2 regions of the Bacillus sp. SYZHCR11 genome follow, and region 1 is predicted to be linked to the other one. Evidence: a T-box and tRNA genes for the amino acid it is inferred to sense, from the RefSeq annotation. Region 1 holds a T-box; the other holds one or more tRNA genes.
The links. The T-box of region 1 lies ahead of tyrS (tyrosine--tRNA ligase). A T-box ahead of a tRNA ligase gene usually reads a tRNA of that ligase, here a tRNA-Tyr.
Positions count from the first base shown of each region.

Region 1 (10,803 bases):
TCAAAGCTTGATGGGCCTTGACCGGAAACCGACGGCGATTCTTTCTGCGACGGATGAAATGGCCCTCGGCATTATCCATGCGGCCCAAGATCAAGGTCTTTCGATACCTGATGATCTTGATATTATCGGTTTTGACAATACGAGATTGAGCCTGATGGTCCGCCCTCAGCTTTCAACAGTCGTGCAGCCTACGTACGATATCGGCGCCGTGGCGATGAGACTTTTGACAAAACTGATGAACAAAGAGCCGGTTGAAGAGCATATCGTCGAATTGCCTCACCGCATCGAATTAAGACAATCAACCAAGTCATAAAAAAACGGAAAAGCAAGCTTCACTCTGAGGGGTGGAATCTTGCTTTTTTACTTGAGTAAGGAGAAGATATGAAACGTTTTGATTATCTGACGCCCGTTGGCTTTATGTTAGGCTGTATTATTGTCGCAATCGGTATTCTGTCAGGGACGGGACTGGCGGGAATCAGTTCATTTTTGGATCTGACTTCTTTTTTAATCGTCACAGGCGGCCTTGCCGCGGCGGTCTTTATCAGCTTTCCGCCGAGGGATTTAAAGAAAACCCCTTCTGTTCTGAAACAGGTATTCTCCCGTCAGGATGACAATGTGAAAGAGCTTGTCAGAGTATTTGTCAGCCTTTCGGAGCAGGCGCGCAGGCAGGGGCTTCTGTCTCTGGATGACCAGGCGCGGGAGATCAAAGATCCGTTTTTAAAAAAAGGGCTTTTGCTTGCGATTGACGGCTGGGACGAGGAAACGATCCGGCTGGTGATGGATTCTGAGATCGCCGCAATGGAAGAAAGACACAGAAAAGGAAGACGCGTTTTTGAAAAAGCCGGTGATTTCGCACCCGCCTGGGGAATGATTGGGACGCTTGTCGGACTCGTTCTCATGCTCAAAAACTTAAATGATCCGCATACCCTCGGACCGAACATGGCCGTTGCGCTATTGACGACGCTGTACGGAGCGCTGCTTGCCAATTTGGTGTTTATCCCAATCGCGGCAAAGCTTGAAGAAAAAACGGAAAGTGAAATTTTCATCAAACAGGTCATGATCGAAGGGGTTGTCGGCATCCAATCGGGCAAAAATCCCCGCAACCTCGAAAGTCAGCTCGTCGTCTTCAGCTCAAGAGAAGACTGGCGTAAAGGACAGCCTGCGAACAAGAAAAAGGGCGCTGTCCATGAAGCTTAGAAAAGAGCGTTTTGAAAGAAGAAACAAACCGGAACATTCCGGCGGTTCACCGAGATGGATGGTGACGTTCGCTGACTTGATCACGCTCATTCTCGTGTTCTTTATCTTGCTTTTTTCGATGTCGCAAATAGACGCGGAAAAATTTCAATCTGCCGTTTCATCGATTCATACAAACGGCAGCGGAGGTGAACCGGCGTCATCAGACAAAGCAAACGAAAATAAAGAACAGGATTTGCTGTTACAAAACGTGAAGACATACATAAAAGCGCATCATTTGAGTTCCAAATTGACGGCGAAGCGCGATGAGCGCGGAGTGGTTCTTGTGCTGCAGGAGGCCGTTCTGTTTCAGACGGGAAAAGCGGATGTGCTGAAAAACGCCGAGCCGGTTCTGCATCAGATCGCGGTGCTTTTAAAAACAATTCCGAATGACATACAGGTAGAAGGCCATACGGACAGCCGCCGGATTTCCACCTATCAATTCCCGTCGAACTGGGAGCTGTCGTCTGCAAGAGCGGCGAGTGTGATCCGGTATTTTACCGCGAATGAAGACTTTTCCGCCAAACGGTTTATCTCTGCCGGGTATGCGGATACGAAACCTGTGAAGGACAACAAAAGTCCCGGACATATGAAAGAAAACCGCCGTGTAGAAATCGTGATCAAAAAAACGACCTCCTCATAAGGTCGTTTTTTATTTTGTTTTATACCGCTGCTCAGACCGGATGGCAAAAAGTGCTTTTTCCACGGTTTGGGCATTTTTTTCTGAAATTTCTTCTTTGCGTGGAATCGGAGGATATAATTGTTCAGGATCACTCCAAAAAGCGGGCAGCGTGCAGGGGGAATGCTTCTGCCATTTATCAATCCATTTCTGCGGTATGCGCTCCCCGGGATCAATCCCTTTCATCTCAAGCCAAATGCGGCTCCATGCTCTCGGGACGACTCTCCAAATATCGTATCCGCCGCCGCCGACCGCGATCCATCTGCCGCTGCAATATTGATGGGCTAATGAATGAGCGAGCCGCGGGATCTCCTGATAAATGGAGATTGTATTGGACAGGTGTGTCAATGGGTCGTAATAATGGGCGTCCGCACCGTTTTGGGTAAGAATCACATCCGGCTTAAAAAAAGCCGCAATTTCAGAGGCGGCCGTTTTGTAAGCGTGGAGAAAGGAATCGTCCTCTGTAAAAGCGTCCAGCGGAATGTTAAAAGAATAGCCGTAGCCTTGTCCGCTTCCTTTTTCCAGTACCTGCCCCGTCCCGGGAAATAAATAACGCCCGGTCTCGTGAAAAGAAACAGTGCAGACATCAGACCTGTCGTAAAACGTAAATTGAACGCCGTCGCCGTGGTGGGCGTCTGTATCAATGTATAACACTTTTGCCCCGTAGTTCTTCTGGATGTATTGGATGGCCACGGCGCTGTCATTATAGATACAAAAGCCTGACGCCCTGCCGCGGAAGCCGTGGTGAAGGCCTCCTCCTAAATTGCAGGCATGCCTGGCTTGTCCCGTCATGACATAATCTGCCGCTGTTAAGGTGCCGCCCACCAGAAGCGACGCAGCTTCATGCATGCCGGCAAAAACGGGGGTGTCTTCCGTTCCGAGACCGTAGCTTTCTCCTTCTGCGGCAGGGAGCCGGCCCGCACCCGCAAGTTCCACCGCCTGTATATAATCCTCCGTATGAACGAGAGCCAGCTCTTCTTTAGTGGCCGTGCGCGGTGTGACGATGTCTCCATCGTCAAACGCGTCCGCCGCCTGAAGCAGATCGTATGTTAAAAGCACGCGCTGCTGATTGAACGGATGATCCTGATGAAATTGATACGTCTGATAAGAAGGCGAGTAAACAAAAACGCTGTCTCTCATGGCTGATCCCTCAAATGTTTCGGCCATAAGACATTGTATCCGGCTTCATGAACGGCACGGATAAAAGGGAGCGGATTCATCGTCTTCACCCGGAAGACGAGAATGTTCGACCCGGCGGAATCATGGGGATAGACGAGCACACTCAGGATTTGCAGCTGAAGATCACGGCACATGCAGCTGAGATCAGCAAGGCTTTTTGTCATATCCGTCACCAGGATTTCCACCTGTGATCCCGGCTGGGCCGCGCCTGTCAGGCTGACGAAAGTCCGTAGCACGTCGGTTTTCGTTAAAATGCCCGTCAGCTTATGATTTACCGTAATCGGCAGACAGCCGATGCCGTGCTCATAAAAGGAAGCGGATATTTCTTCCACAAAATCAAGCGGATGGGCGCAGATGACATTCCGCTTCATAATGGTCTCCACTTTGTTTGTCAGAAACGCGCCGCGTTCCTTTTGTTCGAAGCTGCCGGGGCCGGCCTGTTTAATGTCTCTGTCTGTGACAATACCGATGACATGCAGCTCGTCGTTGATGACAGGGAGATGGCGGATATGATATACCTTCATTTTACGGACGGCTGTTTCAACGGAGTCGTGTTTTGAGACGGTGATGACGTCCCGTTTCATGATTTGTTCTGCAATCATCTTTTTATCCCCTTTGTATGTCAGTCAATACATAAACCGCTGATAAAAACGAAGCCTGTCGAACTGTTCAATTGACTCCTGACTGACGTGCCTGCCGATGCGGGCCATCAGACAATTGGCCGGATGAGAGCTGATTTCCGGTTCATCCGTTGCAAACCAGACAAGACCCCCGGCATTCATCATCTTTTCCATGATCTTTCTGTATTCCCACACATCTTTTTTCATTCCTTTTAAATCCCAATGCCAGTAATATTCCGTCGTCATGATGATGTAGCGTTCCATCTGTTCATCCATCATGCTGACTGTCAGCAACGTTTTTCCGACAGAACAGCCCCTGTAGCCGGGAGCGACCTCGATCGCCCCGAGCTCAAGGAGATCTTCCATATTGCCGTCAGACCACCGTTCAAGCGGATCAGGATATAAATACGTCACATAGCCGATAATCGTCTGTCCGTCCCTGGCGATAATGATCCGACCTTCAGGAAGCCCGGCGATCTCGATTAACGCTTTGTGCTGTTCATGAGGAAGGCGAAAGGCTGTCAGGCCTTCATGAAACTCATACTGTGCTAGGTCCTTTGGAGGAACGGGCCCTTCTACCAATAGAGGGCCGGCTGCTGTCTGAATTGATGAAGAATGGTACGTTTTATGATGTTTCACTGATTCACCGCCTGTCGGTTCTTAATAAAAACACATCTCTCTTAAGCATAACAAAATATAAAGCGTTTTCAATAGTGTTGTAATTTATATTTTAAAAATTGAGAAAACTGTGAACATCTACTATAATTAGTCTATAGATAAGCAAAGGGGGATGTTGCATGAATTTGAAAGCGTTGCCGGCGGAAAAGGGGAATTATCATCTGCGAAATTATGAGGAAACGTACCGCAGCTTCGATTGGAAAGAGGTCGAAGCGGAGTTTTCCTGGCATCAGACGGGGAAGCTGAATGCGGCGTACGAAGCAATTGACCGTCATGCCGAATCATTTCGAAAAAACAAAGTAGCGCTGTATTACAAGGACGCAAATCGGAATGAAAAATACACATTTAAAGAAATGATGGAGGAATCGAACCGGGCGGGAAATGTACTGAGACGGTATGGAAACGTGGAAAAAGGGGACCGCGTTTTTATTTTCATGCCGCGTTCGCCGGAGCTGTACTTTATCATGCTCGGCGCAATTAAAATCGGTGCGATCGCCGGCCCTTTATTTGAAGCGTTTATGGAAGGCGCCGTCAAAGACCGCCTGTTGAACAGCCAGGCAAAGGTTGTCGTGACGACACCTGAACTGGCCGAACGGATTCCGGCGGACAGCCTGCCCGACCTCGAGCATATTTTCATTGTCGGCGGCAGCAAAGAAGCGGGAGATAAAATCATTCATTATGATAAAGCGGCTGAGGGAGAAAGCACGAGACTTGATATTGAATGGATGGACAGAAGAGACGGCTACCTGCTTCACTACACATCAGGATCTACCGGAACGCCAAAAGGTGTGCTCCACGTTCATGAAGCCATGATTCAGCAATACCAGACCGGCAAGTGGGTGCTTGATCTTAAAGAAGACGATATTTATTGGTGCACTGCGGACCCGGGCTGGGTGACCGGGACGGTGTACGGGATATTTGCGCCGTGGCTGAACGGAGCGGCGAATGTGATCGTCGGCGGCAGATTCAGTCCGGAAAACTGGTACGGCACGATTGAGAAGCTTGGTGTCAGCGTCTGGTACAGCGCTCCGACGGCTTTCAGAATGCTTATGGGCGCCGGAGATGAAATGGCATCCAAATTTGACCTTACTTCACTTCGTCACGTCCTGAGTGTCGGAGAACCTTTGAACCCCGAGGTCATCAAGTGGGGACATAAAGTATTCGGCAAGCGCATCCACGACACGTGGTGGATGACAGAAACGGGCGGACAGCTCATCTGCAATTATCCTTGCATGGAGATCAAGCCGGGCTCAATGGGGAAACCGATTCCGGGAGTGGAAGCGGCGATCGTTGACAATCAGGGAAATGAGCTTCCGCCGTACCGAATGGGAAATCTCGCCATTAAAAAGGGCTGGCCGTCGATGATGGATTCCATTTGGAACAACAAAGAGAAATATGATTCTTATTTTATGCCGGGCGGCTGGTATGTTTCCGGAGATTCTGCTTATATGGATGAAGACGGTTATTTTTGGTTCCAAGGCAGAGTCGATGATGTCATCATGACATCCGGCGAGCGCGTCGGCCCGTTTGAAGTCGAAAGCAAACTTGTTGAACATCCGGCGATTGCCGAAGCCGGCGTCATCGGAAAGCCGGACCCTGTCCGGGGAGAAATTATTAAAGCGTTTATCGCGCTCAGAGAAGGGCATGAGCCATCTGATCAGCTGAAGGAGGACATTCGCCTCTTTGTAAAACAGGGGCTTGCCGCGCATGCCGCACCGCGGGAAATTGAATTCAAAGATAAACTTCCGAAAACACGGAGCGGAAAAATCATGAGACGTGTGCTGAAGGCATGGGAGCTGAACCTGCCGGCAGGCGACCTGTCAACAATGGAAGATTAAAGACGGCGTTGACATCGTATTTTATTTATGTTAAAAATGAGTAAGCTTCATAAGAAAAGGTTTTGATTGAGACAAGTAGGATATCTGATTGTTCCAGAGAGCTGATGGCCGGTGAAAATCAGCACATAAGATATGCCGAATACACTCATGAACCGCTTTTGCGAACAAAGCTATTCCAAGGCTTTCAGTAGTGAAAGAACGGACACGGTCCGTTATCAAAAAGAGTGATAAAAGCTTTTTTATGTTTTTATTAGTAGGGTGGTACCGCGATTATATCGTCCCTTCGTTTTAAACGAAGGGGCGTTTTTTATTTTCATAAACAAAGGAGCAGACAAAATGACTAACTTATTAGAGGATTTATCATTCCGCGGCTTAATCCAGCAAATGACGGATGAAGAAGGACTGAATAAACAGCTGAGCGAAGAAAAAATCCGTTTATACTCAGGGTTTGACCCGACGGCTGACAGCCTGCACATCGGACACCTTCTGCCGATATTGACACTGCGCCGTTTCCAGCTTGCAGGCCACCATCCGATTGCGCTTGTAGGCGGCGCGACGGGACTGATCGGCGATCCGAGCGGCAAAAAAGCGGAGCGTACGTTAAATACTCAGGATATCGTTGTCGAATGGTCGCAAAAAATTAAAAATCAGCTTTCCCGATTTTTAGATTTCGAGGCAGGAGAAAACCCCGCTGTCATAGCGAACAACTTTGATTGGATCGGAAAGCTGAGCATCATTGAATTTCTCCGTGACGTCGGAAAGAACTTCGGAATTAACTACATGCTTGCGAAAGATACTGTAAGCTCAAGAATTGAAACCGGAATTTCTTACACGGAATTCAGCTACATGATCCTGCAATCCTACGATTTTCTGAATCTGTACAGAGAAAAGAACTGCAAACTCCAAATCGGAGGCAGTGACCAGTGGGGCAACATCACGGCCGGTCTTGAACTGATCAGAAAATCAGAAGAAGAAGGGGCGAAAGCTTTCGGTCTTACCATTCCGCTCGTCACAAAAGCTGACGGCACGAAATTCGGCAAAACGGAAGGCGGCGCCATTTGGCTTGATAAAGAAAAAACATCGCCGTACGAATTCTACCAGTTCTGGATCAATACTGATGACCGCGACGTCGTCAAATACTTAAAATACTTTACTTTCTTGTCAAAAGAGGAAATTGAAGCTTATGCTGAAAAAACGGAGACAGCTCCTGAGAAAAGAGAAGCGCAGAAACGTCTCGCTGAAGAGGTGACGGTTCTTGTACACGGCCGTGAAGCGCTTGAGCAGGCCGTTCATATCTCCCAGGCGCTGTTCAGCGGCAATATTAAAGAGCTTTCCGCTCAAGACGTCAAGGTAGGATTTAAAGATGTACCTTCGTTTGAAAAAGACCGCTCTGAAGAACTGTCTTTAGTAGACGTGCTAGTGGAATCTAAATTGTCGCCTTCAAAACGGCAGGCCCGCGAAGACATTCAAAACGGAGCTGTTTACATTAACGGCGAGCGCCGGACGGACATCGGGCATCTTCTGACTGCGGAAGACCGCATTGAAGATCAATTTACCGTACTGCGCCGCGGAAAGAAAAAATACTTCCTGATCACGTACTGAAAATAAAAAGCAGTCCGGCCGCTCCATGCGGCAGGCTGCTTTTTTATGTTTTGTGAATACTGCACGGGGAAATGAGTACAGTACATAGTATAAGCAAAACAGGGAAGGGGTGCTGCGCCGTGAATTTCATGTTTACCATCGCCAAAGAAAGATTGCAGCGGGATCATTGGGAACAGCAGCAAAGCATAAACGCCGAAGCCGAGGAATCAGAGACGGAAGAAGAAAATCCGACATCATAAAGGTAAAGCCTCCATTCTATGGAATGGAGGCTTTTGATTGTCACCATATCAGCCTGACGGCGGCCATCAGCACGACTCCCGTGATGACCGTGATGGATAAGCTTTTTGTCAGCATCGCGCAAAGCAATGTCGGAATGAGAACGATCATTGCTTTCCAATCAAAGGTCAAAGCGCTGTTTGTTTTCACAATCATGCTTTCCGTTACCAGAGCCGTCAAAATGCAAAGCGGAATAAAGGAGAGCCATTTTAAAGCCAATTCAGGCATCTGAATGTTCCGGACAAATATAAACGGAACAATGCGCGGCACAAGTGTAACAATCATGCAGCCGAGTATAATCCAGATCATTTGTGTGCTGATGCTCATTTGTCCGTCACCACCCCGATCGTTGCCACAATCACGGTTGAGACGATGACCGCGATGTGTGACGGGACGAAATACGATAACAAGACCATAAAAATGATCATATAGAGAATTAAGGAGAGGCTGTGCTTCAGCTTTTCCGAAGCGGACGACTGCAATTGCAGCACAAGCAGCGCCGCAAACATAGCGGGCAAAGCAAAGTCCAGGCCGAGAGCGTAAGGATCAGATATCCATTGTCCGAGAAGCCCGCCCATCACGCAGGAAATAACCCAGCACATGTAAGCGGTTATATTGAGGCCGTTCATCCACTTATCGTATAACCTGCCGTTCTGAGCCGCTTTGTTCACCGCTACTCCGAAAGATTCGTCAGTAAGCAGAGCCCCGAAGCCGATATTTTTCGCCAGAGAGTATTTCGTGAAATACGGCGCGATGGTCAGGCTCAGCAGAAGGTGACGCAGATTGACGATAAACGTCGTTAAAATAATGGCGGAAATCGGACTCCCGGAAACAAGGAGCGAGCAAATAATAAATTGGGCGGCGCCGGCATAGACACACAAGGATAACAAACAGATTTCAAGAATGCTTAGATGAGAGGCAACCCCGACGATGCCGAAAGCAAAACCGATGCTCATATAGCCCAGCAGCGTAGGCACACAATCCCGCACCCCCTGTAAAAACGTATCGTTCATTTCCCGGGAAACGGCGGTTTTTTGCACTTCTGTGTTAATCATTTTTTATACTCCTTTCATAGAGATTATAATGATAACGACTAATGAAAAAATCAAAGAAAATACGGTTCACATTTATATGAACCGATTTCCGGTGACGACATGAAATAACGAATGGTTTTGTTTCATCAGGCCTTCAACTTTTTCAGCTCCGACTTCTTTCACAAGCTCTGCGAACATCAGATCGTGCCTCATATATTCCATGGCCACGAGAACGAGAGCGGGGTCTTCTGATTTAATGGCCCAGGCATTCGTCTGCGGAGAAAAATTGGCGATTAAGACTTCTTTATTATCTCGGGCAGCTATCGTTAATCTTCCGCCCATCCGTTTCTCCGCCACTTCAGGAGACATATTATGATTTGTCGTATTTCCGAGCTTCACTTCCGGAGGGCCGAACACAATCGAAAAGACGGGCAATTGTTCGGCGGCGCGTTTATTAGCGGCTTCTTGAATAAAGGGAATCTGCTGTTCCCAGACAGACAGCCACAACTCTTCCTCGGCTTTTTCAATCATTTCCTTCATCTCATTGATGACATGATCATTTGTGCTGATGCGGCGGATGACATTCATCTCCTGCTCGCTTTCCAGCGCCAATAACTTTTCCTCAAGGTAGCCGAATGAGCTCTCGAAATCGTGCCGGAGCCGGTCGATTAATTCCTTTCCGGCCAGCGGGGCATATGTAACCGGATCAGACGGCACAATATGGACAGCGCCTTTATCAACTAATTTCCCCAATACCTCATAGATCATTGAGCGGGGGACGCCTGACCTTTTGCTGATTTCATATCCGGTAACAGGCGAGTGTTTCAACAAGCCGATATATGCTTTACATTCATATTGAGAAAATCCAAACTTCTGTAATTCTTTCAGAACATCGTCCATAAACATCCTCCGTAGTGGTTATTCATGAAACTACTATAATGTAAGCGGTTATATCTTGTCAATGGGACTTGAGTGCTGAAAGAAAGGTTCGCCTGTTTTGTCGCTTTCCAACTTAGTTTATAGTGAGTTACATGTATGGCTTTTGTGAAAAACGTTGCCGTAGACCCACACGAATGCCGTTTGATACGATAAATACAAGAAGTCAAAAAGAGGAGGATCACGGTGGAAAACACCTCTAAAATCGCTTTTTTATCGGTTATAAGTAATTCCCTGGTCGTCATGCTCAAAATAGTGGTGGGGATAATAACCGGATCTGTCGCGATACTTTCGGAAGCCATTCATTCTTTTTTAGATTTGATCGCCGCCTTCATCGCCTTTATCTCCGTCAGGATTTCAAAAAAGCCGGCTGATACAGGGCATCCGTACGGTCATGGAAAAGTCGAGAATCTGTCGGGGACCATCGAGACGATGCTGATTTTTGCGGCAGGGATTTGGATGATATATGAATGCGTTCAAAAACTGGTCAACCCGGCTCCGGTTCATCTGCCCGTATTGGGAATCGTTGTGATGCTTGCGGGGGCTCTCATTAATTTGATCGTTTCGAAGTTCGTAAAAAGAGAAGCCGAAAAGGTTAATTCCGTGGCAATGAAATCGAATGCCCTGCATTTACTGACTGACGTGTACACATCATTAGGCGTAGCGGCAAGCCTTTTGGTCGTTACCTTAACGGAGTGGTACATACTTGATCCTATTATAGGTATGGT
Region 1 is NZ_JBXUND010000003.1:91,308-102,110, forward strand. Features, by position in the region: gene ccpA (catabolite control protein A) at 1-313, shown strand, start outside; gene motP (flagellar motor protein MotP) at 382-1,197, shown strand; gene motS (flagellar motor protein MotS) at 1,187-1,876, shown strand; gene AC2CGA_RS12275 (acetoin utilization protein AcuC) at 1,886-3,052, opposite strand; gene AC2CGA_RS12280 (acetoin utilization AcuB family protein) at 3,049-3,693, opposite strand; gene AC2CGA_RS12285 (GNAT family N-acetyltransferase) at 3,718-4,350, opposite strand; gene acsA (acetate--CoA ligase) at 4,509-6,227, shown strand; T-box leader at 6,281-6,513, shown strand; gene tyrS (tyrosine--tRNA ligase) at 6,564-7,829, shown strand; gene sr7p (small protein SR7P) at 7,949-8,068, shown strand; gene AC2CGA_RS12305 (AzlD domain-containing protein) at 8,109-8,432, opposite strand; gene AC2CGA_RS12310 (AzlC family ABC transporter permease) at 8,429-9,160, opposite strand; gene AC2CGA_RS12315 (TrmB family transcriptional regulator) at 9,233-10,039, opposite strand; gene AC2CGA_RS12320 (cation diffusion facilitator family transporter) at 10,262-10,803, shown strand, end outside.

Region 2 (10,803 bases), on a different contig from region 1:
AGGGAGCAGATTCTCTCCGAACAAACTGATATTGGCGATCTCAGGGTTAAGGATCAATATGCCCGCAAGGCCGCCCAACGCGGGTGTCCCGCCGAATTCCTTCGCCGCATTGATGCCGACAAGGACGCCGAGGTAAGCGAACAAGCCTGAACCGATAACCGTTAAAATAAGTGCGATTTGGGATTCTTTCGGGAGCCAGCCGGCCTGAATGACGGCTTTCGTAATACCGGTGATTAAACCTGATGCAATGAGTGCGGGAATAAGGGGAATGAAGATGCTTGATATTTTTCTCAGAAACAATTTGATGGGTGTGGTGTTTTTTCTGTTGAGATCGGCTTTTTTCCGTGAGGCGGCTTCTTTTAAATCAATGTTTTTTCCGGATGGCATAAGTTTTGCGAAAGCGTCGGCGACATGATTGACGACACCCGTGCCGAGAATGATCTGCAGTGTTTCGGCTTCGACGACGCCTATTACCCCGTCAAGCCGTTTCAGCGCCTCAATATCCGTTTTGTCCCGATCTAAAGGTGTAATCCTCAGGCGTGTCATACAGTGGGTAAAGCCTGAAATATTCGATGAACCGCCGCAATTGTCCAGGATATCTTTGGCCAGTGACTGATAAAATGCCTCTTTGCTCATGGAGATCCTCCTTTTTCCGTACGATTTTTCCCGGGGAGCTATGCCTGAAACGCGTCCTAAAAGCGCCTGCGCCGAACATGAAAACGGCGCGGGCTCGTAAAAGCACAATATTTTTCACCAAAGAACGATCAGCGTTCTTTTTCTCTTGAAACGTGCTGTTCAATGGCTTTATCAATGAATCCTTCTGATTCTTTGAGCAGTGCCTTCGCGTGTGTTTCGTCCGAATTCGTCTTCAGCATGACGATTGCCGTTTTGACATGGCTGCCTGCGGCCTCAAGCGTTTCTTTTGCCTTGTCGTACGGAACGCCCGTGATGCTTTGGATAATGCCGATTGCGCGTTCTTTCAATTTTTCGTTGCTGACATGAACGTCCACCATTAAATTTTCGTACACTTTGCCGCTTTTAATCATCACGGCCGTGGAAATCATGTTCAGAATCATTTTATGTGCCGTCGCGGCTTTCATTCGTGTTGACCCTGTAATCACTTCGGGGCCGACAATGACTTCGATGCTGTGATCGGCAAAGGTGCTGATCAAGGAGTTCTTATTGCATGTGAGCGCGACGGTTTTGGCGCCGATTGTTTTTGCATATTTCAGCGCACCGGCCGCATACGGCGTGCGCCCGCTTGCCGCGATGGCGATCACGGTGTCTTCTGCGGTAAGCCCGATCGTTTTGAGATCGAGAGCGCCGGTTTCCTCGCTGTCTTCTATACCTTCAGCCGCTTGCAAAAAGGCGTCTGCCCCTCCGGCCATCAGACCGATGACGGTGTCGGGACTTACGCTGTATGTAGGCGGGCATTCAACCGCATCCAGTACACCGAGTCTGCCGCTTGTCCCCGCTCCCGCATAAATCAGCCTGCCGTTTCGCCGTAAGGACTGATGGGCGAATTGAACGGCAATCTGAATATCGGGCAGCACCTGCTGAACGGCTTCAGCCACTTTGAAATCCTCTTCGTTAATGATGCGGAGAATTTCCATTGTGTCTGCCTGATGGATTGAAGCGGTCTGCGGATTTCTGGTTTCTGTGGTCAATCTGTGAATGTTAAGCCGGTCTGTCATGATTGTACCCTCCCAAGTCGTTAATACTTGAAGTATATGGGCTTCTGAATAGATGTTTCAAGAAAAATCGGCAAGGATGAGATGAATAATCAAGCGCTTTCACAAAAAATGATGCAGAATGTGCTGTTCACCGATCGGGCCGATCCTGCGCCGCCCTTTGTCAATAAAACCGGAAGACCGGTACAGGTTCTTTGCACGTTGATTGCGATGGTTTACAGCAAGCACGATTTCATCACACCAAGGAAAGTAATTTGCAACAAAAGCGGGGAGCTGCAGCATCGCTTGTTTGGCATAACCTTTTCCCTGATGCGGCGCATGTAATGACAGCGCACTCAGCAAAATGGCAGACACATTGTTCGAATACGGAGCAATGGTTTCTTTTGAGGTATGTAAAATAAAAAAACCGACGGGGCGGTCTTCTTTTAAAATGACTGTCGGGTAGCGATCCCGGATGACAAGCGCCTGCGGCAGGACATCTATCGGCAGAGCTGTGAACTTTTTATCTTCTTCACTCAGCACAAACCCGTTCAGCCCGTCTGCATGCTCCGGTTTATAAAAGGACAGGGCTACATCCATGATATCTACTCTCCTTTTTTATAATTGATCCAATTCATCTTCTGATAGAACACGGTAGCCTGCCCGTTTTAAAAGAGCGGAAGTGATGCCGTCTCCGAGTATTTTTTTTCCTGAGAAAGTGCCGTCATAGATAAAGCTGCTGCCGCAGGACGGACTGTTTTCTTTAAGGATGACCGTTGCGGCGCCTATTTCTTTTGCGTATGCTAACGTTTTTTCCGCGCCGTCCATATATAAAGCTGTAACGTCTTCGCCTGATGCCGTTACGATTCTTGCCGCTCCGTTCAGCACGTCTTCACCCGTGCCGCCGATGATTTCCGCCGGTTCGCGGGGAGTGGTGAAGCCGCCCAAAAGTTCGGGGCAGACCATAACAGCTTTCTTTTCTTCTACGAGTCTGCGGATTTTTTCCGAAGCGGCGTGAGAGCCGTTATATCTGCATTCGATACCGCCGAGACAAGAGCTGACTAAGATCATCTGTGTCCATTCCCTTCAATATTTTGATACTTTCATCATAAATGAAATAAGAGAGGAGGGATGAGTTTTTCAGTTAAAAAACGGGTAAAAAAGTTTGAAAATAAAAAAAATAATTTTTCTCTTTACAAATGGGGTACAACCTGTATATAATAACTTTTGTCAGCTCGACGCGGACACAGCGGCCCGTTGGTCAAGCGGTTAAGACACCGCCCTTTCACGGCGGTAACACGGGTTCGAATCCCGTACGGGTCATATGGAGGATTAGCTCAGCTGGGAGAGCATCTGCCTTACAAGCAGAGGGTCGGCGGTTCGAGCCCGTCATCCTCCACCATATTTGCCGGCCTAGCTCAATTGGTAGAGCAACTGACTTGTAATCAGTAGGTTGGGGGTTCAAGTCCTCTGGCCGGCACTGTTTTCCAAAAAAATACGGAGGGGTAGCGAAGTGGCTAAACGCGGCGGACTGTAAATCCGCTCCCTCAGGGTTCGGCAGTTCGAATCTGCCCCCCTCCACCATTTTTGGGCTATAGCCAAGCGGTAAGGCAACGGACTTTGACTCCGTCATGCGTTGGTTCGAATCCAGCTAGCCCAGTCTCAGACACCTTTTGCATAAAGGTGTCTTTTTTTATCGGCATTTTGTTTCGATTTTTGATTGTTCATCAGATATACTATTTTTAAGCTGCTGTTAAGGCAGTATATTCTGTATTTTCCATCTACACCCTGCCTGAAATTTGGTAAAATAAATGTAATAAAAAAATGAAACCTTTTAAAACAATCAACGTATAGATACAGACCGGTGAAGGGCAGAGGTAAGATAAAACATGGAAAACCTGATTAAAAAAAGAATCAAGCAAGTCAAAAAAGGCGATCAAAATGCGTTTGCAGAAATCGTTGACCTTTATAAAGATAAGATTTACCAGCTTTGCTACCGCATGCTCGGCAATGTGCACGAAGCGGAAGATATTGCGCAGGAAGCTTTTATCAGAGCGTATGTCAATATCGACAGTTTCGATATCAACAGAAAGTTTTCAACGTGGCTTTACAGAATTGCGACCAACCTGACCATTGACCGCATCCGCAAGAAAAAGCCTGATTACTATCTGGACGCAGAAGTAGCGGGAGCAGAAGGGCTGACGATGTATTCGCAGATCGCCGCGGACGGGGTTCTCCCTGAAGACGCCGTATTGTCATTGGAGCTGTCGGACACAATTCAGAAAAAGATTTTAAAGCTGCCTGACAAGTACAGAACGGTTATTGTATTAAAGTATATTGACGAACTCTCTTTAATTGAAATCGGGGAGATTCTGAATATCCCTGTCGGCACCGTCAAGACAAGGATACACAGAGGCAGAGAGGCTCTTAGAAAACAATTGAGGGATCTTTAAGTGGGGTGATGAAATGAGCTGTCCTGAACAGATTGTGCAGCTTATGCATAAGCATCTTGATGGAGATATCCTTCCTGAAGATGAAAACGTATTAAAACAACATTTGCAGTCATGCGGGAATTGCAAACGGCATTTTCATGAAATGGAGAAATCCGTAGCACTCGTCCGAAGCACATCGCATGTCACGGCCCCTGCTGATTTTACTGCCAAAGTTATGGCGAATCTTCCAAAAGAGAAAAAACGCGCTTCTGTAAAACGATGGATCAAAACTCATCCGATGATTGCAGCCGCAGCGGTTTTTGTGATTTTAATGGGCGGCGGTTTTTTCAACAGCTGGCATAATGACCACAATTTCAGTGTGTCCAAACAGCCGAACCTTGTCGTGCAGAATCACACGGTCACCGTCCCTGAAGGCGAGACCGTAAAGGGCGATGTCACAGTAAAAAACGGCAAGCTGTTCATTGAAGGAAAAGTCGACGGCAATGTGACCGTCGTCAACGGAGAAAAATACATGGCCTCAGCCGGACAAGTCACCGGGCAGATTGAAGAGATTAACCAATTGTTTGACTGGGTCTGGTACGAACTGAAATCGGCGGGACAGGGCGTCGTAAGCGCTTTGGACCCGAATGAAGATGAGTAAAGCGTATAATCGCTTTACTCTTTTTTTGTGCAACGCCGCGCCGGCTCATTTCACTTGAGAAATCAAAATGTGGTATAATGAGCACGCTATATGATGTACATATTGCTCATGCAGCACAATTCATAACGGAAAAAACGAAATGACTGAATTCTTGGAGGACGAGGAAATGGCTTTTGAGGACATCCCATTTTTGCAATACCTCGGCAATGCCGTTGATATTCTCCTTGTTTGGTATGTGATATATAAATTAATCATGGTCATACGCGGGACGAAGGCGGTTCAGCTTTTAAAAGGAATCGTCGTCATCGTATTGGTCCGGATGGCCAGTTCATATTTGGGACTCAGCACGCTTCAGTGGCTGATGGACCAAGCGATAACATGGGGATTTTTAGCGATCATCATTATATTCCAGCCTGAGCTGAGACGGGCGCTTGAACAGCTCGGACGGGGCCGGTTCTTTTCCAGGAGCGGAACCCCCGTGGAGGAAGCGCAGCATAAGACAATTGAAGCGATTACAAAATCGATCAGCTACATGGCGAAACGCCGCATCGGCGCACTCATCGCCATTGAGCGCGATACGGGAATGGGCGATTATATTGAGACGGGCATCCCGCTTAATGCGCAGGTCAGCTCGGAGCTTTTGATTAATATCTTCATCCCGAATACACCGCTGCATGATGGAGCGGTCATTATGAAAAATAACGAGATTGCGGCGGCTGCCTGTTATCTGCCGCTTTCTGAAAGCCCGTTTATTTCAAAGGAGCTGGGGACGCGTCACAGAGCGGCTGTCGGCATCAGTGAAGTGACGGACAGCTTAACCATTATTGTATCTGAAGAGACGGGCGCCATCAGTGTGGCCAAAAACGGAGACCTTCACAGAGAATTGACGGAAGAAGCACTGAAAGAAATGCTTGAAGCCGAGTTTAAGAAGAACGCCAGAGACACTTCTTCTAACCGCTGGTACTGGAGGGGCAAGAAAAATGGATAAATTCTTAAACAACCGCTGGGCTGTAAAGATCATTGCATTGCTCTTGGCGCTGCTGCTTTACGTTGCGGTTAACAACAACCAGGCGCCGACTCCGAAAAAGCCGGGGGAATCCTTTTTTCCGACATCAACGACTGACGAGGCTACGCTTACTGATATTCCTGTAAAAGCATACTACGATGAAGCGAACTATGTCGTCACCGGCGTGCCCCAGACGGTAAATGTCACGATTAAAGGCTCGACAAGCGCGGTGAAAAAGGCGAGACAGACGAAGAATTTTGAGATATACGCCGATATGAATAAGCTGAAGACCGGGACTCATAAGGTCGAATTGAAGGCGAAAAACGTATCGGACGGACTGACGATCTCCATTAACCCATCAGTCACGACGGTTACGATTCAGGAAAAAACGGCTGAGAGTTTTCCCGTGGAAGTTGAATACTACAATAAAAGCAAAATGAAAAAGGGATATACCCCTCAGCAGCCGATTATCAGCCCGAAAAACGTGCAGATTACAGGTTCGAAAAATGTGATTGATAACATTTCGCTTGTCAAAGCATCCGTGAACCTTGAAAATGCAAATGAGACCATTGAAAAGGAAGTGAAGGTGACCGTCTATGACAAAGACGGCAACGCACTTCCTGTTGATGTTGAACCGTCAGTCATTAAAGTGACGGTTCCCGTAGCCAGTCCGAGCAAAAAGCTTCCTTTCAAAATCGAAAGGAAGGGAAGTCTTCCGGACGGGGTGAGTGTTGCGAGTATTGACTCGAATCCGAGTGAGGTGACGGTTTACGGCCCGCAGGATGTGCTGGATTCACTGGAATTTATTGACGGCGTATCTCTTGATTTAGGCAAAATTGATAAAGATACCGATATCAATGCCGATATCCCGCTTCCTAAGGGCGTCACTAAGGTATCACCGGAAAAAATCACGCTTCATGTTAAAGTGGACAGTGAAGACAAAAAGGATTTTGACAATGTCGCAATCAAGACGGTCGGACTGGGAGGCTCACAGCAGATTGAGTTTCTCGACCCTGAATCGCAGGCGATAAATATTACGGCCAAAGGCTCTCCCGCCAACATTAAGGCGCTGAAAAAGTCGGACATTGAATTGTATGCCAATGTCTCGGACTTGGATGACGGAGAGCACTCTGTAAAGCTTGAAGTAAACGGCCCGCAAAACGTCACATGGTCCCTGTCAAAAGACACGGTTAAGATCAAGCTGACTTCTAAGAAAAACACAAGTTCAAATAAAAATGACGGCGGCTCCGCTGATTCCGGCAATAAGAACGGCACAAGCGGAGACGCAGACAAAGACAAGAGCAAGAACCGGGAAGACGACACTGACAGCGATCAGAATAAAAGTCAAAACCAGGATCAAAATCAAGACCAGGATGAAGACGGATCAAGCGCTGATTCTTCTTCAACAGAATGAAAAAGGAGCGATACAAAATGGGCAAGTATTTTGGAACAGATGGTGTAAGAGGTGTTGCCAACAGCGAGCTTACGCCAGAGCTGGCCTTTAAAGTGGGGCGTTTTGGCGGTTATGTCCTGACCAAAGATAAGCAGCGCCCGAAAGTGCTGATCGGCCGTGATACACGTATCTCCGGACATATGCTGGAGGGAGCCCTTGTCGCCGGACTTTTATCGATCGGAGCTGAAGTGATGCGCCTCGGCGTTATTTCTACGCCGGGGGTATCCTATTTAACGAAAGCCATGGATGCTGAGGCGGGCGTCATGATCTCCGCTTCTCACAACCCCGTACAGGATAACGGAATTAAATTTTTCGGAGGGGACGGCTTTAAGCTTTCTGATGAGCAGGAGGCCGAGATTGAACGTCTCATGGAGGAACCGGAAGATAAGCTGCCGAGACCGACAGGCGCGGACCTCGGGCTTGTGAACGATTATTTTGAAGGCGTTCAAAAGTATCTGCAATTTTTAAAACAGACGGCGGACGAAGATTTTACAGGCATTCATGTAGCGCTTGACTGCGCCCATGGTGCGACATCTTCCATTGCGACGCACCTTTTTGCCGATCTCGATGCTGACGTATCTACAATGGGGACGTCTCCGAACGGATTAAACATTAATGATGGCGTCGGTTCTACACACCCGGAAGCGCTGAGTGCTTTCGTCAAAGAAAAAAACGCCGATATCGGCCTTGCGTTTGACGGAGACGGCGACCGCCTCATTGCCGTTGATGAAAAAGGAAACATCGTCGACGGCGATCAGATCATGTACATATGCGCGAAGTATTTGAAATCAGAAGGCCGTCTGAAGGATGATACCGTCGTATCGACCGTGATGAGCAACCTCGGTTTCTACAAAGCGCTTGAAAAAGAAGAAATCAAAAGCGTTCAAACGGCAGTCGGCGATCGCTATGTCGTAGAAGCGATGAAAAAAGACGGCTATAATGTCGGCGGCGAGCAGTCAGGGCACCTTATTTTCCTTGATTACAACACTACCGGCGACGGTCTTTTGTCCGCGATCATGCTTGTGAATACGCTGAAGGCGTCCGGCAAAACCCTTTCAGAACTTGCGGATGAAATGAAAAAATTCCCGCAGCTCTTAGTGAACGTGAAAGTGACGGATAAATATAAGGTAGAAGAAAACGCTAAGGTGAAGGCCGTGATTTCTGAAGTGGAAAAAGAAATGAACGGAGACGGCCGGATTTTAGTGCGCCCGTCAGGCACCGAACCGCTCGTACGCGTGATGGCGGAAGCGAGAACAAAAGAGCTTTGTGACGAATATGTCACAAAAATCGTGGATGTCGTGCGGACAGAAATGGGAGCGGAGTAGCGAAGTTTATAAGCAGAGAGCGAACAAGACAAGTGCGATCAGCATAAAATGATAGTAAACATGATGCCGGGGCGGCAAAAAATAATTGACCGTCCTTGGCACATGCTGTAAAATCAAGCTTGTTCAGCCTTTGTTTTTCACTTGCAGGAAAGGCGGGATTGTTTGCATCTTTTATAATTACAGCGCCCGAACTAAGCGCCCGAAAAACGGCTTAGTTGACGAGGATGGAGGTTATCGAATTTTCGGCGGATGCCTCCCGGCTGATTCATTTAGATCACAGCCGTAAGGATTTCTTCAAACCGGAGGGGCGACTCTCCGAACAAAGGGAAATCACATGATCTTCCAAAAAAACATGTGGGAGGGGACGATTGAAAGTCCCCTTGTAATTTGACTTTCTTCGTCTCCTTTTACACCTTTAGGAGGAAGAAAATATGTGTGGAATTGTAGGTTACATCGGTCAGCTTGATGCGAAAGAGATTTTGTTAAAAGGATTAGAGAAGCTTGAGTACCGCGGCTATGACTCTGCCGGTATCGCTGTGGCGAATGAGCAGGGCGTGCATGTGTACAAAGAAAAAGGCCGCATCGCCGACCTTCGTGAAGTGGTGGATCACACGGTTGAATCTCAAGCGGGAATCGGCCATACACGCTGGGCGACTCACGGCGAACCAAGCTTCCTGAACGCTCACCCGCATCAAAGCGCACTCGGCCGCTTTACACTTGTTCATAACGGTGTGATCGAGAACTATGTTCAGCTGAAGCGCGAGTATCTTGAAAACGTTGAACTGAAAAGCGACACGGACACTGAAGTAGTCGTTCAAATGATCGAGCAATTTGTGGCGGGAGGACTCAGCACAGAAGAAGCGTTCCGCAAAACACTGACTCTGTTAAAAGGCTCTTACGCAATTGCATTATTTGACGGTGAAAACACAGACACCATTTACGTTGCAAAAAACAAAAGCCCTCTGTTAATCGGCCTTGGAGATACGTTTAACGTCGTGGCATCTGACGCGATGGCTATGCTTCAAGTAACGAATGAATACGTTGAGCTTTTGGACAAAGAAATGGTGATCGTGACAAAAGACGAAGCCGTGATTAAAAATCTTGACGGTGAAGTCATGACACGTGCGTCTTATATCGCTGAGCTTGACGCCAGTGATATCGAAAAAGGCACATACCCTCACTACATGTTAAAAGAAACGGATGAGCAGCCGCTTGTTATGCGCAAAATCATCCAAACGTATCAGGACGAAAACGGCAGACTGGCCGTGGCGGGCGATGTCGCTGACGCCGTGGCGGAAGCGGACCGCATTTATATCGTGGCTTGCGGAACGAGCTATCACGCCGGTCTTGTCGGGAAACAATATATTGAAATGTGGGCAAACGTACCGGTTGAAGTGCATGTAGCGAGTGAATTCTCTTACAACATGCCGCTTCTGTCTAAGAAGCCGCTCTTTATCTTCCTTTCTCAAAGCGGAGAAACAGCGGACAGCCGCGCCGTGCTTGTTCAAGTCAAAGCGCTGGGTCACAAAGCGCTGACGATTACAAACGTTCCGGGATCAACGCTTTCCCGTGAAGCGGATTACACATTGCTTCTGCACGCAGGCCCTGAGATCGCCGTGGCATCAACAAAAGCGTATACGGCTCAGATTGCCGTGCTTGCGATCCTTGCGTCCGTTGCAGCAGAACGCAACGGCGTTGATATCGGTTTTGATTTAGTCAAAGAATTAGGTATCGCGGCAAATGCCATGGAAGCTCTCTGCGACCAGAAGGACGAAATGGAAATGATCGCGCGTGAGTACCTGACTGTTTCAAGAAACGCTTTCTTCATCGGCCGCGGCATCGACTACTTCGTTTGTGTCGAAGGCGCCCTGAAGCTGAAAGAGATTTCTTACATCCAGGCGGAAGGCTTCGCCGGCGGCGAGCTGAAGCATGGAACAATCGCTCTGATTGAAGAAGGAACACCGGTCTTTGCGCTTGCGACACAAGAACACGTCAACCTGAGCATCCGCGGAAACGTGAAGGAAGTCGCAGCCCGCGGCGCCAACACTTGCATCATCTCGCTGAAAGGCTTAGAAGACGCAGACGACAGATTCATCCTGCCGGAAGTCAACCCTGCGCTTGCTCCGTTGGTATCTGTTGTGCCATTGCAGCTGATCGCTTACTACGCTGCGCTGCACCGCGGCTGTGACGTTGATAAACCGCGCAACCTTGCGAAGAGTGTGACTGTGGAATAGGAATAAATAATTCACGATAAAC
Region 2 is NZ_JBXUND010000004.1:376,845-387,647, reverse strand. Features, by position in the region: gene AC2CGA_RS16685 (PTS transporter subunit EIIC) at 1-636, opposite strand, end outside; gene murQ (N-acetylmuramic acid 6-phosphate etherase) at 765-1,694, opposite strand; gene AC2CGA_RS16675 (GNAT family N-acetyltransferase) at 1,794-2,270, opposite strand; gene AC2CGA_RS16670 (2-thiouracil desulfurase family protein) at 2,289-2,741, opposite strand; tRNA gene AC2CGA_RS16665 (tRNA-Glu) at 2,922-2,993, shown strand; tRNA gene AC2CGA_RS16660 (tRNA-Val) at 2,997-3,072, shown strand; tRNA gene AC2CGA_RS16655 (tRNA-Thr) at 3,078-3,150, shown strand; tRNA gene AC2CGA_RS16650 (tRNA-Tyr) at 3,170-3,254, shown strand; tRNA gene AC2CGA_RS16645 (tRNA-Gln) at 3,259-3,330, shown strand; gene sigW (RNA polymerase sigma factor SigW) at 3,560-4,123, shown strand; gene rsiW (anti-sigma-W factor RsiW) at 4,137-4,763, shown strand; gene cdaA (diadenylate cyclase CdaA) at 4,930-5,751, shown strand; gene cdaR (CdaA regulatory protein CdaR) at 5,744-7,183, shown strand; gene glmM (phosphoglucosamine mutase) at 7,201-8,547, shown strand; gene glmS (glutamine--fructose-6-phosphate transaminase (isomerizing)) at 8,979-10,781, shown strand.
Region 2: it encodes a tRNA-Tyr, which carries the amino acid that the T-box ahead of tyrS (tyrosine--tRNA ligase) is inferred to sense. The anticodon was not compared.